Regions from separate parts of the Bariatricus sp. HCP28S3_A7 genome, predicted to be linked through region 1. Evidence: predicted binding sites of a transcription regulator. Region 1 holds the regulator's gene; each other region holds the start of a gene.
What was found. The regulator Rex, encoded in region 1, represses fermentation and respiration genes when NADH is low (regulators of the CRP and FNR family bind a similar motif). The targets are predictions, from matches to a motif close to ATTGTTAANTANTTAACAAT.
Positions count from the first base shown of each region.

Region 1 (5,633 bases):
AGTTCTGCAACAGGATATCCTGTCAATCTTGACATTTCTTTCATATGAGGTGTCAGCACATACTGTTCTTTCTGGCGCGCCCATTTTCTTCGCTCTTCTTCGGTAAATTCCGCAAGAAGATTGAGACCGTCCGCATCAATCACACACGGCTTCCGGTTCATTTCCAGCGTCATTTTAAAAAGTCTCCGCGAATACTCTGAAATTCCAAGTCCGCATCCGATGCAGACCACATCTGCCCATTGAAGCAGATCTGGAAGTTCCCGGAAACAATCTAAGGCCATCTCATCATAAGTCGTGATAATAGCTTCCGGCAGAAGCTGCTGAAGAATCTGTCTGTTGGATTCTTCCGTGTATATCCGTACAAGGCCTGCGCCTACCATGTACGCCGCATGGGCACTTAAGTACGCTGCCCCCGACATTCCCCTACTTCCGGCAATAAGAAGAACCCTTCCATAGCTTCCTTTATTGGAATCCGGCTTTCTCTCCGGCATCCTGGAAATCACATCCTGTTTTTCCAGCATAAAATAAAGATCGTCCCGGTTTTCAAAGCCCGGATCCGTAATGCCGATATCCTTTACCAGTACTTTCCCCGCATACTCGGAACCCGGAAAGAAAACCTGACCTGCCTTAGCGTATGCAAACGTGACTGTCAAATCAGCCCGGAACGCACATCCCAGTACTTCCCCGGTGTCAGCGGAAATTCCGGACGGAGTATCAATCGCAACTTTGTATCCCTGATACCGGTTCATTTGTTCAATCACATTCTGGTAATGTCCTTCGATATTTCGGCAAAGCCCGATTCCAAATACGGCATCTATAATAACACTATATTCCTTCTCCGGTAAAGTGTTTCCTACAGACACGCCCAGATTTTCCAGAATATGCATCTGCTGCTTCGTTTCTTCACTCCTGGATTCCAATTTTCCGGCAAAACACACATCGACCCTTTTTCCTTCTTCGGCAAGCAGTCTTGCCACCGCGAATCCGTCTCCACCGTTGTTGCCGGAGCCGCATACCACCAGTGCATAGGACAGATCAATCTGCTCTTCTTTCATTGCAGCCATACACTGAAGCGCCGCACGTTCCATCAGTACCAGCGAAGGAATCCCGATCTCATGGATCATTCTTCCGTCCGCCGCTTTCATCTGTTCAGCCGTCAATATATATTTCATATTCTCACCTTCCAATACGCAATAAAGAGCCCCGCAGCCGGAACTCTTCTCTCATTACGCCGATTCAGGCAAAATGTGTGTAACACATTCTGTCGAATTATGAATTATCTGTATGTTCCATATTATAACGTGTTATATTGTATGAAAGTCTCATCAGACTCTCCGATAAATGCACGTTCTCAACAATAATATTATCCGGAAGATTCAAATCTGTATGTGCAAAATTCCAGATCGCCCGCACACCATTATCAACCAGAACATTCGCAACATCTATGGCTCTTGTCTTCGGAATCGCAAGTACTCCGATTTCAATATCATTCTTCTGAATAAAATCACTCAGTTCATCCATCATCCGGATCTCCACACCGCGGATCGTAATTCCCACAAGTCGTGGATTCACGTCAAATAATCCTTTTAATACAAAACCTCTTTTTTCAAATGCTGCATAATTAGCCAGTGCCTGTCCAAGATTACCGGCACCGATAATGACCATGTTATGTTGGTTGTCCAGTCCCAGAATTTTCCCTATTTCCGTATATAAGTATTTTACATTATACCCGTATCCCTGTTGTCCAAATCCACCAAAATTATTAAGGTCCTGACGAATCTGGGATGCAGTTACTTTCATTCTCTTGCTCAAATCGTTGGAGGATATTCGTTCCACACCGTGTTCCAGCAATTCGCCAAGATAACGATAGTATCTCGGAAGTCTTCTGATTACTGCCTGAGATATTTCTCTTTCTTCCACCTGACATCCACCTTCCATTCTTATTCTAAATTTCATTATATAAAAATGACATAAAAAAGTCAAACTTAATAGTTGTTTTTTATTGTATTTCCGATATAATGAGGTAGACAGTACCTATTTCTACAGTATAAGGAGGTTTGAAAATGATACTGGCATGCCACAATTTAACGAAATCCTTTGGGGAGCAGGTTATTGTGAATAAAGGCTCCTTTCATATAGAAGACCGTGAGAAAGCGGCGCTGGTCGGTCTGAACGGCGCCGGGAAATCCACAATTTTGAAAATGATCGTCGGTGAATTGAATAGTGATGACGGTGATGTAATTCTTACCAAAGGAAAAACAATGGGCTATCTTGCCCAGCACCAGGACCTGATGAGCGGGAATACCATTTACGAAGAAGTCCGCACCGCCAAATCTGAGATTATCGAAATGGAACGTCAGATTCGTGCACTGGAACTGGAAATCAGTACGCTGACCGGTGACGCACTTCAGATGAAACTTGACACTTATCATAGACTTACCGCTGCATTTGAACGTGCTGACGGCTATTCTTATAAAAGCGAACTGGTCGGTGTTCTTAAAGGCCTTGGGTTTACTGAGGATGAATTTCAGAAACCGGTGGACGCCCTTTCCGGCGGCCAGAAGACACGTGTTTCCCTCGGCAAACTTCTGCTGACGAAACCGGATATTTTACTGCTGGATGAGCCTACCAATCACTTGGATATGAATTCAATCGCATGGCTTGAGAACTACCTGCTGAATTACTCCGGTGCAGTGCTCATCGTCTCCCACGACCGTTATTTTTTGAATCGTGTCGTAACGAAAGTGCTGGAGATTGAAAACGGTACACTGATGACATATATGGGAAATTATTCAGATTATGCCCAGAAGAAACAGCAGCTCAGAGACGCAAGGCTAAAAGAATATCTGAATCAGCAACGGGAAATCAAGCATCAGGAGGCAGTCATCGAAAAGCTTCGTTCCTTCAACCGCGAGAAATCAATCCGACGTGCGGAAAGCCGGGAAAAGCTGTTAAACAAAATCACACCTGTTGAAAAACCGGTTGAGCTGAATACCGATATTCATTTAAGCCTGGAGCCTTCCTGTGTGAGCGGGAACGACGTGCTTCGCGTTGAAGGCCTTGGAAAATCATTTGCTCCCCAGGTCCTTTTTCAGGATGTCAGCTTCGAGATTAAGCGAGGTGAACATGTAGCCATCGTAGGCGATAACGGAACAGGGAAAACGACACTGCTTAAGATTTTGAACAATGTGATCGCGGCGGATTCGGGAAGCTTTACACTGGGAACCAATGTACATATCGGTTACTACGATCAGGAACATCACGTACTTCACATGGAAAAAACGATCTTTGAAGAGATCTCCGATGATTATCCGACACTTACGAATACACAGATCCGGAATGTTCTAGCTGCATTTTTATTCACAGGCGATGATGTATTTAAGATGATCGGTGATTTGAGCGGCGGAGAACGCGGACGAGTATCTCTTGCAAAGCTGATGCTCTCCGAGGCGAACTTCCTGATTTTGGACGAGCCTACGAACCACCTGGACATCGCTTCGAAAGAAATTTTGGAAAATGCATTGAATGAGTACACCGGAACCGTACTTTATGTGTCCCATGACCGTTATTTCATCAACCAGACAGCCACGCGTATTCTTGACCTGGTGAACCATACTTTTGTAAATTATATTGGAAACTACGATTACTATCTCGAAAAGAAAGAGGAACTCACGACGGCATACGCCGGTGGCAATATTTCAGACAAGCAATCTACGAATGAAGGCACTTCTTCAATGTCCCAGTCCAAAATGAGCTGGCAGGAACAGAAAGAAGAACAAGCAAGAATCCGGAAGCGTCAGAACGAACTGAAAAAGACGGAAGAACGCATTACCCGGCTGGAAGAACGAAACCAGGAGATCGATACGCTTCTTATGCAGGAAGAAATCTATACCAATTCCGTCCGGTGTCAGGAACTGGCAAAGGAAAAGGCTGCAAATGAAGAAGAGCTGGAAGAGCTCTATGAAAAATGGGAAGAGCTGGCTGAATAACTGTTAAAAACGCGCCTTATCGGCGCGTTTTTCCTGTTTTTATTTACAATCTCTCAGCGATCGCTTTGATAAAATCTTCGCTGTTCAATACAGTCGGATTTGGAAGCGTCGTGATCAGTGCAAGATCTTTAGTCATATTTCCGCTTTCAATTGTATCGATCGTTGCCTTTTCCAGCTTATCGGCAAAATCCATCAGCTCCTGATTTCCATCCATCTCACCACGTTTTCTGAGTGCCCCCGTCCATGCAAAGATCGTTGCCACGGAGTTAGTAGATGTTTCTTCTCCTTTCAGGTGCTTGTAATAGTGCCGCTGTACCGTTCCGTGTGCTGCCTCATATTCATAGTATCCTTCCGGAGATACCAGCACGGAAGTCATCATGGCCAGTGATCCGAATGCGGAAGAAACCATGTCACTCATCACATCACCGTCATAGTTCTTACATGCCCAGATATAACCGCCTTCAGACTTCATCACACGTGCTACGGCATCGTCGATCAGCGTATAGAAATACTCGATTCCGGCTTCTTCAAACTTCTCTTTGTAATCTGCATCAAAAATCTCCTGAAAAATATCTTTAAAGGTATGGTCGTATTTCTTGGAAATCGTATCTTTCGTTGCAAACCAGAGATCCTGTTTCGTATCCAGTGCATAGTTAAAACAGCTTCTTGCAAAACTCTCGATTGACTGATCAATATTATGCATGCCCTGAACAATTCCGGATCCGGTAAAATTATGAACCAGCTCTCTCGTCTCGGTTCCGTCCTCTGCGGTATAAACCAGTTCTACCTTTCCGGCACCCGGGATCTTCATTTCAGAACCTTTGTAAACATCCCCGTAAGCGTGTCTTGCAATCGTGATCGGCTTTTTCCAGTTCTTTACACAAGGTTCAATTCCTTTTACAACGATGGGTGCACGGAATACAGTACCGTCAAGGATCGCACGAATGGTTCCATTCGGGCTCTTCCACATTTCTTTCAGATTATACTCTTTCACACGGGCTGCGTTCGGAGTGATCGTTGCACATTTTACTGCAACCTTATATTTCTTCGTTGCGATTGCAGAATCCACAGTAACCTGATCGTTTGTCTCGTCTCTGTGTTTCAGGCCCAGATCATAATATTCTGTCTTCAAATCAATATACGGAAGAAGAAGATGCTCCTTGATCATCTTCCACAGGATCCTTGTCATCTCATCTCCGTCCATCTCAACAATTGGTGTCGTCATCTGAATCTTGCTCATGCTTACTCTTCCTTTCTTTTGCCTGTTATTCCTGCTCAATATGAAGATTCTCCATAACATTCAGGATATGAATATGTGCCAGTTCTTCTGCACGGTCCGCATCTCCGGTCCGTAGTGCATTCAGGATCTCCCGGTGTTCTTCCAGAGATTTTTTTGCCCTGTCTTCTTTCTTCACGGATCGTTTTCTTGCCACCTGAACATATTTATGAAAATCAGAAAGAATATGTCTGAGTATCCGGCTCTGACTTGCGTCATAAAGAACCTCATGAAACTTTCCGTCAAGTTCTGCAAGCTGTTCGGCATTTCCACGATTCAAGTGGTATTCTGTAAGAAGCAGGACTTCTTCCATTTCCTGAATCTGCTCCTCTGAAATGTGCTCAGCCGCCCAACGTGCACATAGGCCT
Region 1 covers NZ_JBQHSG010000003.1:48,102-53,734, reverse strand. Annotated here, with positions in the region: gene ACTNA4_RS02780 (NAD(P)H-hydrate dehydratase) at 1-1,172, opposite strand, end outside; gene ACTNA4_RS02775 (redox-sensing transcriptional repressor Rex) at 1,270-1,920, opposite strand; gene ACTNA4_RS02770 (ABC-F family ATP-binding cassette domain-containing protein) at 2,064-3,989, shown strand; gene ACTNA4_RS02765 (NADP-dependent isocitrate dehydrogenase) at 4,033-5,229, opposite strand; gene ACTNA4_RS02760 (GntR family transcriptional regulator) at 5,255-5,633, opposite strand, start outside.

Region 2 (5,633 bases), on a different contig from region 1:
GATAACCATAACGGCACCGCTCCTGGACTGATCATTGAAGATCCGGAAAAGGGAAAGACAGCGATTCTGATTCCGGGACCACCGAATGAGATGAAACCCATGTTCGAACAGGACATTGCTCCGTACCTGAATAAACTGCAGCCGGAAGGAATTTATTCTCATATGGTGAAAATATGTGGTATCGGAGAGAGCCGGGCCGAAACGATGGTGGCGGATCTCATGGACGCACAGACGAATCCGACGCTGGCACCTTATGCAAAGACGGGAGAAGTTCATTTCCGGGTGACTGCGAAGGCGAAATCCGAGGAAGAGGCAGAAGAGCTCATGAAGCCGATGATCGAGGAAATGTATCGACGCTTCGGCGATGCGGTGTATACGATCAATGAGCAGGAGACACTGGAAGAGAATCTTGTGGCACTTTTGAAAGAAAAGGGCATGACACTTTCGACCGCAGAATCCTGTACCGGGGGCAAGCTGGCCGGACGGCTTCTGAATGCGGCCGGAGCTTCTGAGGTGTTCAATGAAGGGTATATTACTTATGCAAATGCATCCAAGGAAAAGATTCTGGGTGTGAAGCATGAGACACTGGAAGAATTCGGCGCGGTAAGTGCACAGACAGCCGAAGAAATGGCGCGAGGTGCGGCAAAGGCAGCAGAGGCTGATGCGGCTCTGAGTGTGACCGGAATCGCGGGACCGGGCGGCGGGACCAAGGAAAAGCCGGTCGGACTGGTCTATATCGGATGTGCGGTGAACGGACGCGTGACGACCCGGGAATGTCATTTCACCGGAAACCGGGAGAAAAATCGGGATTATGCGGTTGTGCGGGCGCTTACACTTTTGAGGGAGGAATTGCTGGCGGCAGGACAGCAGCAGAAATAACATAAAGAGGTAAAGCGTATGATAATTAAAAGACTGGAAAATGAGGAAATACTGGAAGGACTGCATCTGGTATGGGATGTGTTTGCTGCTGATATTGCACCGACGTATTCGAGGGAAGGTGTAGAAGAATTTCAGAAATTTATTAAATATGAGAATTTTATGCCGAAGGTGCAGAGCGGACAACTGATTGTGTTCGGAGCAATGGAAGGACAGGAGCTCTGCGGAGTCGGTGCTGTGCAGACTGACGGGCACATTGCGCTTCTGTTTGTCGGGAAGAACTGGCAGAGACGGGGAATCGGAAGGCTGCTCTTTGTTGCCCTGCAGCAGTTCTGTATTGTGGCATTTGGAATAACGAAGATGACGGTTCATGCGGCGCCTCAGGCCGAAGGATTTTACAGGCGGCTTGGATTCCATGAAGTGGCTCCGGAGCAGGTGAAAAACCAAGTCCGTTACGTTCCGATGGAAAGAGCGATGAGTGCGGAAGAAATCCGGCTTCAGAAAAAAGCAAAACGCAGAGGAAAATTCCTGATGCTGGCTATCCTGGCTCTTGTGGTACTTCTGGGAATAGGTGTCGGAACGACAGCGTATAGAGTATTTACGATGGTTCAGGATGGAATTATGGATGGCGGAGGAATGAAAAATCCATTCCTAAGCGATGGGGGGCAAACGGATCAAACGGAGAAAGAGATGAAAAAAGAGACCGGGGAAGGAATTGATGGAATCGAATGTTACCAGGCGGAGAACCTGCCCTACACGATTACGGAGGAGTCTTATTCTTATGAATCCTCGAAAAGTGAGGGAAGCATCACATCTCAGTTCGATGTGAAGTATCCGCAGATCCAGGGGCTGGAAGGAGAACAGATTGCGAAGGTCAATGAGGAACTGAAAAACTGTGCGATGAGTACGGTCAATGCGCTGTATCTTAAGGCCAGCGATGATATGAAAGCGGCGGTGATGAAAGAAGACTCTCCGATCCTCGCAAGTAAGGTGACTTATCGTGTGACATACGCGGGAGAAGATTTTATCAGCGTAGTCTTCTCGGATGATTATTATGCAGGAAACAAAAATGCAAGATATCAGGATCTAAGAACGAGAAACATCCGCCTGTCAGACGGAAAAATCTATGAAACGAGTGAAATCATCAATGTAGATACGGAATTTATAAAAGAATGGAAGAAACGGATGAAAGAAGAAGCACCGAATTCGATCGTAGTAGATGCGCTGAAGACGTCACAGTATCGGAAAATCCTGAGCGGAGAGATCCTTGATAACCGTTATTATGACAATTTCTTCGTGGACAAGGACGGTATTGAAATCGGTATGACCTATCATTATCGGGATGATGAACAGCAGAAGGAAGAGCGTGGCTGGATCACCGCACCATTTACAATGGAGGAGATAAAAGCCTACAAAACAGACAGTGATTTTTGGAATCTTTGTACAAACTAATGATTGACGAATGTCGAAAATTATGCGAAAATAAAGACATATATGGGGTGTTAAAAATATGTCAAACACACTATAGGAAGAAATCATTTACATTTGAAAGGAGTTTTAACATGATTTATTCACATGAAGTAGAAATGATGTGTCCGGTAGCTCAGGGTGCAAATCACGGACCGGCTCCGATTCCGGAAGAAGCGAAATGGGTTAAAGCAAAAGAAGTAAAGGATATTTCTGGTCTGACACACGGAATTGGCTGGTGTGCACCGCAGCAGGGAGCATGCAAACTGACTTTGAATGTTAAAGATGGTATTATCCAGGAAGCACTGGTTGAGACGATCGGATGTTCAGGAATGACTCATTCCGCAGCTATGGCATCTGAAATTCTTCCGGGCAAGACAATTCTGGAAGCACTGAATACAGACCTTGTATGTGATGCTATCAATACAGCAATGAGAGAGTTATTCTTACAGATCGTTTACGGAAGAACTCAGAGTGCATTCTCTGAAGACGGACTTCCGATCGGCGCAGGTCTGGAAGACCTTGGTAAAGGACTTCGTTCTCAGGTTGGTACAATGTATGGAACACTTGCAAAAGGTCCTCGTTATCTTGAAATGGCAGAAGGATATGTTACAGGTATCGCACTGGACGAGCATGATGAGATCATCGGTTACAAATTCGTAAGCCTTGGCAAATTCACAGATTTCATCAAAGGCGGAGACGAACCAAACGTAGCATGGGAGAAAGCTCAGGGACAGTATGGCCGTGTAGCTGACGCTGTTAAGATCATCGACCCACGTAAAGCTTAATCATTAGTGTCGCCTTAAGAATTGGTGCCGCTTGTACATATCAGGTAACTTAAAATAAATCAGGAGGACAAGTAAATGGCTTTATTTGAATCATATGAAAGAAGAATTGATAAAATCAATGAAGTATTAAACAGCTATGGCATTGCTTCTTTGGAAGAAGCAGAAAAGATTACAAAGGATGCCGGACTTGATGTTTATAATCAGGTTAAGGCTATTCAGCCGATCTGTTTTGAAAATGCATGCTGGGCATATATCACAGGTGCAGCAATCGCAATTAAGAAAAATGTTGACACAGCAGCAGAAGCTGCAGCAGCAATCGGTGAAGGCCTTCAGGCTTTCTGTATCCCGGGTTCTGTAGCAGACCAGAGAAAAGTAGGTCTCGGACACGGTAACCTTGGAAAGATGCTTCTGGAAGAAGATACAGACTGCTTCGCATTCCTTGCTGGTCATGAATCATTCGCAGCAGCTGAAGGCGCAATCGGTATCGCTGAAAAAGCAAACAAAGTTCGTAAAAAACCGCTTCGTGTTATCCTGAACGGTCTCGGAAAAGACGCTGCAAAGATCATTTCCAGAATTAACGGATTCACATACGTTCAGACAGAATACGATTATTATACAGGAGAACTGAAAGAAGTTCAGAGAATCGCTTACTCTGACGGACTTCGTTCTAAAGTAAACTGCTACGGAGCAAACGATGTACGTGAAGGTGTTGCAATCATGCACAAAGAAGGCGTAGACGTTTCTATCACAGGTAACTCTACAAACCCGACACGTTTCCAGCATCCGGTTGCAGGTACATACAAGAAAGAATGTATCGAACAGGGCAAGAAATACTTCTCAGTTGCTTCAGGCGGCGGTACAGGACGTACCCTTCACCCGGACAACATGGCAGCAGGACCGGCTTCCTATGGTATGACGGATACACTCGGACGTATGCACTCTGACGCACAGTTCGCAGGATCTTCTTCCGTACCGGCTCATGTAGAAATGATGGGACTTATCGGAGCAGGTAACAACCCGATGGTTGGTATGACAGTTGCAGTTGCAGTTTCCATTGAGGAAGCTAAGAAGGCTGGGCGTTTTTAAGCGGTTTTAGCACAATTTCATAAAATATAATATTAGACACGTCATAAGAACAAAAAGCTCTGTGACGTGTCTATTTTTTTTCACCTTAAAATATAGGCTCACGTCATATGACGTGTTCAATCTGTAGAATGGAGGTGAATATCATGAAAAAACAGACGGCAGAGTTTGCAGTAGTGACTAAAAATGGTGTCGTTACTCAGATAGGGCGTTCAGTAATTTATCAGCCTGAGATTAAATTTAAAGGCGGTACTGTAAAATGGGTAGATGATTCTAAGCATATGAAGAAGCATCAGTAGGAGGGTTATGTGTATAACATGATAGAAACGGTCAGAATATACAGTTCTAATTCTGGCTACTAACATATTTATTGATGTTGGCGCGTCAATAGATAGAAGTAATAAATAGAACATACATAACAAATCTGAGGATACAGAATGATTTGAATCCTGTAATTAACTGATTCTCCCATATACTTTTTTCACAGGCTGATATAATATTGCAATTGCAATAACCATAAATACAGCATTGATGACAGTTGCAGGAATTGAGATTACAGAGCCTGCAATTGCAGCTGCGAGTCCATTTCCCAGGATCATCATCTTTACAGTACCCATGACCAGCTCGATCAGAACATTCATACATCCGTAGATGACTGCACTGATAATTGCACCTGTGTATTCTTTTTTCTTATCGCCGTTCGCTTTTTTCTTAAGAGAAGCAAATATCACTCCGATGATCAGACATTTGACAACTGTTTCGATAAATACCTGAGGAACATCCTGCATATATCCATTTAGGATATCAAAGATGATAAGTCCAAGCGTTCCCGATACAGCGCCTTTTTTACCGTTCTGCAGAAGAACACCCATCACTACGAAAACATGACCAAAATGTACAAAGGGTGTGCCTATCGCTGCCGGCAGCGGAATTCGAAATGCTTGTATTCCAAGGAATGTAATTGCAGCGAAAAATGCTGTGATAACTAATTCCTTTACTTTATTCGTAACCATTCTATATACCTCCCGGTTGATTTCCTTTATAAAATAATGAAAAATATTATACATGGAAAGTATATAAATAAGAATAGCCAATTTTATGTAATTTTTACAGTCCAGTTTTGGGTGATTGGGGGGCGTGTACATAGTCACCCGCTCAGGTTATTTCTGTCCGACTGAGATTGGTCATTTCTCTTTCAAAATACAATGATTTCTCCTTACATTACTACTTGACAAGCATATAATTAATGCTATAATAATTTAATTGTAAATAATTTAAAAACGAAATAAAAACCGATTCATAAAAAAGTGAAATGGAGGAAATTGAAATGGCACTGACTGATGATGAAAAGATGTGGGACACAATTGAAGAACATGGGGCACCATGTAAAGTAAACTTATTCTGCGATTCAAAAAAGAC
Region 2 covers NZ_JBQHSG010000002.1:415-6,047, reverse strand. Annotated here, with positions in the region: gene ACTNA4_RS01400 (competence/damage-inducible protein A) at 1-879, shown strand, start outside; gene ACTNA4_RS01395 (GNAT family N-acetyltransferase) at 898-2,328, shown strand; gene ACTNA4_RS01390 (iron-sulfur cluster assembly scaffold protein) at 2,439-3,131, shown strand; gene ACTNA4_RS01385 (GGGtGRT protein) at 3,207-4,217, shown strand; gene ACTNA4_RS01380 (hypothetical protein) at 4,361-4,513, shown strand; gene ACTNA4_RS01375 (ECF transporter S component) at 4,670-5,227, opposite strand; gene ACTNA4_RS01370 (hypothetical protein) at 5,542-5,633, shown strand, end outside.
Region 2: ACTNA4_RS01390 (iron-sulfur cluster assembly scaffold protein) is a predicted target of Rex. The motif match lies at 2,375-2,394, and genes of this name have one in related genera.

Region 3 (5,633 bases), on a different contig from region 1:
AAAAGAATCTTTTCCAGTTTGGTAACCGGACGAAGCTGTCCCATTTTAATCTTACGTTCTTTTTCGGTTGTAAGGAGTTTCATGATTGGCGGCTGGATAATCGGCACCAGTGACATGTAGGAATACGCTGCCACGGCGATCGGTCCCATGATGGCCGTCTGCTGTAATTTACCGGCAAGGAAGATGGAAGTCGGTCCGTCTGCTCCACCGATAATGGAAATAGCTGCTGCTGCTTTGTCTGAGAATCCCATTGCCATGGCTCCCAGATAAGCTGCGAAGATACCAAACTGGGCTGCTGCTCCGAGAAGGAAACTCTTCGGATTTGCGATCAGCGGTCCGAAGTCGGTCATCGCTCCTACGCCCATGAAGATCAGAGACGGGAGGATCGCCCATTCATCCAGTTTGAAGAAATAATATAAGAGTCCGCCGGTTCCGTTTGCTGCGTCCTCTGCATGAAGCATGATGTCCGGGTAAATATTTACCAGAAGCATACCAAATGCGATCGGTACGAGAAGCAGCGGTTCGAAGCCATGCTTAATCGCAAGGTAAAGGAAAAAACATGCAACTGCAATCATCACGTAGTTTCCAACAGTCAGATTGAAAAATGCGGTCTGATGCAGGAGATTTCCCAGTGTATTTGTAATGTATTCCATGTTATAACCTCCTGTTTGTCAAAAGGATGCTGCTCCTTAGTTTAATGTAGCTAATGTCTGGCCTGCTTCTACCATATCGCCTACTGCTACATCAATACTAGCAACGGTTCCGTCTTCCGGAGCCACAACAGGAATTTCCATCTTCATTGCTTCTACGATCACAACGGTATCACCTTTTGCAAGTTTCTGTCCGACGCTTGCTTCGATCTTGAATACTTTTCCGGCTGCACCTGCTGCCACTTTAATGCTGCCTGCGCCTGCTGCCGTTTTTGCTGCCGGTGCTACCTTTGGTGCTGCCTTAGGTGCCGCTGCCGGTCTTGCTGCCGGTGCCGGTGAAGCTCCTGCTCCGTTTTCTTCTACTGTCACATCATATACGTTTCCGTTCACTGTAATTGTATAATTTTTCATGATTATTTCCTCCTGAATATCAACTATATTTATGCATTCCATTTGTTGGATTTTCTTCTCTTAATAGAACGTACTACGAAACCGTCCGTAGAAGTTCCTTCGTAAGCAGCAATCGCTGCAGCGATAACCGCGACAAGCTCTGTGTCATCGATCTCCTCTTCTGCTGCGGCTTCTTCTGCCTGTGCCGGAGCCGGAGCAGCTTTTGCAGGCTCCGCCTGTTTTTTGGATTTTCTGTCTACTAATGCAGGAACGTATTTAAACAGAGAAATAATAAAACTCATGAATATCAAAACACAAAATACAGTTCCCATACCTAATAATGTATTCAATCCGGCTTTCTTAAGAATCTCGCCCGTGCTGAAGGAAGCATTTACCGTAAATGACTCCAGCTTCAGATTCTCATCAAATGTAAACTCCAGATCAGCTTCTCTGTCTGAGAATTCTGCCGGTGCAGTTACCGTCAGAGTCGTACTGCTGGTCTTGAATTCATAGTCTCCGTGACTGATGTACTGTCCGCATTCATCCGCTGACGCACTCCATCCTTCTAATGCAGTAATAAAATCTTCTGCCTCCATCTGGACGCCGGTCTGGGACTCAAACTGTGCCATCAGATAGCCCTGATTCCAGTCTGACATGCTGCTGACCTGCTCACCTGAGATACCGCCGCTTGCAACGACATATAATACCTGTTCACAGCTCTGCTCGATGGTCTCCGGATCATACTGGATTCCTTTCGCATTACCGCAGCCGGTAAAGGCAAACGCAAGTGCCAGAATGCAGATTAATAAACTGATTTTTTTCTTCACTTTGCTTCACCTCACTAAACTGTTCCGTGTTTCTTTGAAGGACGTTCTTCCCTCTTTGTAAATAACATCTCAAATGCGCCGATCACATATTTTCTTGTGTCGGCCGGTTCAATGATCGTATCTACATAGCCTCTTCTTGCAGCAGAAAGCGGGCTTGACTGAAGTTCCTGATACTCCACTGCTTTTTCTTTTAATGTATCGGCATCTGCATCTGCGTACATGATCTTTGCTGCCATATCAGCTTCCATCATACCGATCTCAGCGTTCGGCCATGCATAAACCATGTCTGCTCCGATGGATTTGCTGTTCATGGTCACATATGCGCTTCCGTATGCTTTTCCGGTTACAACAGTAACTTTCGGTACGGTTGCATCGGCGAATGCATAGGTAAGTGATGCCATTGCTTTCGCAAGATTCTTCTCCGAACATACAGCTGCCTTGAATCCTGTTACATTGGTAAGTGTCAGGACCGGAATTCCAAATGCATCACAGAATTTCACAAATCCGGCTGCTTTCTTGCATCCTCTTGCTGAAAGAGAACCGTCGAATTCTTCTGCTGCCTTTCCTTCTTCATCAAATACTTTTGAACGGTTTGCCACTGCTCCTACGGTCATTCCGTTAAGACGGATAAAACCGGTCACCATATCTTTTGCGTATTCTTTCTTTGTTTCGAAGAAAACGCCGCTATCTGAAAGCATTGACAGAACAATGGATGGGTCCTCGGCTGCATTTTCAATATCTTCACAGATCCGGTTCAGATCATCGGTACATTCATCATAAGAATCGTTATCCTCATTATTTGCCGGAAGCATACATACGAGTTCACGGATATTTTCCAGGATCTCTTCTTCTGTTCCGACTGCATCCACCATTCCGGATTCCTCGCTCTGGAACTTAGCACAGGATGTGTCACATTTCTTAATTTCATTTCCGACGATTGCATTCGGAGAGTTCACAAATAATCTGCCCTTTGTCTCCATAAATGTGAAATCAGTCAGTGCTGCAGCTGTTGCGAGTCCACCGCCGCAATTTCCGAAAATAGCAGTAATCTGTGGAATAACGCCAGAAGCCATTGCCTGTTTGTAGTAGAGACTTCCAAATGCATTCAGTGCGTCTGTTGCTTCCTGAAGACGCATACCTGCACAGTCAATAAGTCCAATGACCGGTGCACCCATCTTCATTGCCATGTCATAGATATGTGCGATCTTTCTTGCATGCATCTCACCAATCGCGCCCTTTAAAACAGTCGCGTCCTGGCTGTACACATAGACAAGATTACCGTCAATGACTCCATAACCGGTAATGACACCATCTGCCGGAGTCTCTTTCTCCTGCATGTTGAAATCTGTCGTTCTTGCTGTTACTGCTCCGCCGATTTCAACAAAACTTCCCGAATCAAGCAATGCAGCAATTCTCATGCCTGCCGGATTTGATGTTGTTGTGTTACTCATAAATCTAGCCCTCCATTTTATAAATTTAAATATAAACCAAATTTTCTGCCGAGTTTATTATACTTGTATTTTCTGGAAACTGCAACATTTTTCGCGAATAACTCGTTAATAATTTCACATTGTATTAAAAAAAGACCAAAAGCGACAAGGGGACGAGTGACTAGGGTCACCGGTCACCCGTCACCCCTAGTCACTCGCCCCCTTGTCACCTATTTCTGATTCCGGAACTGTACCGGTGTCATATTATACGCTTTTTTGAACAGCCGGTTAAAATGCTCCACGTTCTGATATCCAACAGAAAGCGCGATATTTTCCACGGTCATACTGCTGCTCTTAAGCATGGCTCTGGCTTTTTTCATACGGACTTTCTTTACGATGTCCCCGAACGTCATACCTGATTTTTCTTTGATGTATTTGGACAGGTACGGCTTGGAAAGGAAGAATTTCTCAGAGAGGTCATCCAGAGAAACATCCAGATAGTTTGCCTGAATATAATTCATGATCTCAAGCATACGTTCGTCCTTACACTCATCTGCTGTTTTGATCTCTTCAATTTTATTAACCGCAACTGCCAGTGCATCGATGGATGCGTGGATAATGTCTGCATCAATGCCGACTCCCCAGTATGTATGTCCGTTGCAGATAATACCGACATATGCACATGCCTTGGAAGAAGATCCCTTTGTCAGAGAATGTTCTTCATAGAAGGACAGCTCGTAGCTGATGTTGAAATACTGCTTGATCGCATTGCTTACCGCATCGAGACGTCCATTACCGGATGCTGTCACGATCCGTTTGCTGTTCGCATGCGAAATGGTTGCTGTCGCAAGGATTCCGTCTTCCTGTTTGAAATGACACTCATCAATCGTAAAGACACCTTTGTAATTGACATAATTGTCCTCGAAAATATGGTAAACCCATTCCGGAGTCAGCTCTTTGTGAGCCTTGTCGGATACATCTTTTACGAGATATCCCACTTCTTCCTTCATCTCCTTCGGCAGATTGATACCGAAGTTCTGCTTTAATATGTAGTTGACGCCGCCCTTACCGGACTGGCTGTTGATACGGATAACATCCTTGTCATAGGTACGTCCCACATCTTTCGGATCGATCGGCAGATACGGAACCGTCCATTTATCGCATTCTTTCTCTTCCCTGAAGGCCATACCTTTCGCGATCGCATCCTGATGGGATCCGGAAAATGCGGTAAATACCAGATCTCCTGCATACGGCTGACGTTCGTAAACATGCATTCTGGTAAGACGCTCATAGGTCTCACGGATTTCCATCATGTTGGAGAAATCCAGTCCCGGATCAACACCGTGTGAGAACATGTTCATAGCCAGTGTGATAATGTCCACGTTACCGGTACGTTCTCCATTTCCAAACAGCGTTCCCTCGATACGCTCTGCTCCGGCAAGTACACCAAGCTCTGCGGTTGCCACACCACATCCTCTGTCATTGTGTGGATGCAGGCAGAGGATCACGCCATCGCGATGGCTGAGGTGTTTGTCTACATATTCTACCTGGCTTGCAAATACATGCGGCATTGCGTTCTCTACGGTTGTCGGAATGTTGATGATTGCTTTCTTATCCGGGGTCGGCTGCCATACATCCAGAACGGCGTTGCACACTTCCACTGCGTAATCCACTTCGGTTCCCGGGAAGCTTTCCGGACTGTACTGGAAGGTGAAATTTCCTTCTGTCTCATCAGCCAGTGTTTTCAAAAGTTTCGCTCCGTCGATCGCGATCTTCTTGATCTCCTCTTTACTCTTGCGGAACACCTGCTCACGCTGAGCAACGGATGTCGAATTGTAAAGGTGTACAACCGCATGGGGCGCTCCCTTTACTGCTTCAAATGTTTTCTTGATGATATGTTCACGTGCCTGAGTCAGTACCTGTACGGTCACATCGTCCGGAATCATATTCTTCTCGATCAAAGTGCGCATGAACTGATATTCTGTCTCGGATGCTGCCGGAAAACCGACTTCGATCTCTTTAAATCCGACTTTAACTAACAACTGGAAGAATTCCAGCTTCTCCTCCAGGCTCATCGGCTCGATCAGTGCCTGATTGCCGTCACGCAGATCCACACTGCACCAGATCGGTGGTTTCTCAATGTAATCCTTCTTCGCCCAGTCATAACTGACTTCCGGCGGCATAAAATATTGTCTTTCATACTTTTCAAAATTCTTCATCGTGTTCTCTCCTTCTATAAATACTCAAGAATGTAATTTGTCTGAATTATAGGAATTTTTCAGTCTTCGCGCAAAATTCATAAATATTCGTCAATGTTCTTGCTCTATTTTGTTGTA
Region 3 covers NZ_JBQHSG010000008.1:64,916-70,548, reverse strand. Annotated here, with positions in the region: gene ACTNA4_RS07530 (sodium ion-translocating decarboxylase subunit beta) at 1-653, opposite strand, end outside; gene ACTNA4_RS07525 (biotin/lipoyl-containing protein) at 690-1,061, opposite strand; gene ACTNA4_RS07520 (OadG family transporter subunit) at 1,091-1,867, opposite strand; gene ACTNA4_RS07515 (acyl-CoA carboxylase subunit beta) at 1,882-3,318, opposite strand; gene ACTNA4_RS07510 (2-isopropylmalate synthase) at 3,528-5,516, opposite strand.
Region 3: ACTNA4_RS07515 (acyl-CoA carboxylase subunit beta) is a predicted target of Rex. The motif match lies at 3,420-3,439, and genes of this name have one in related genera.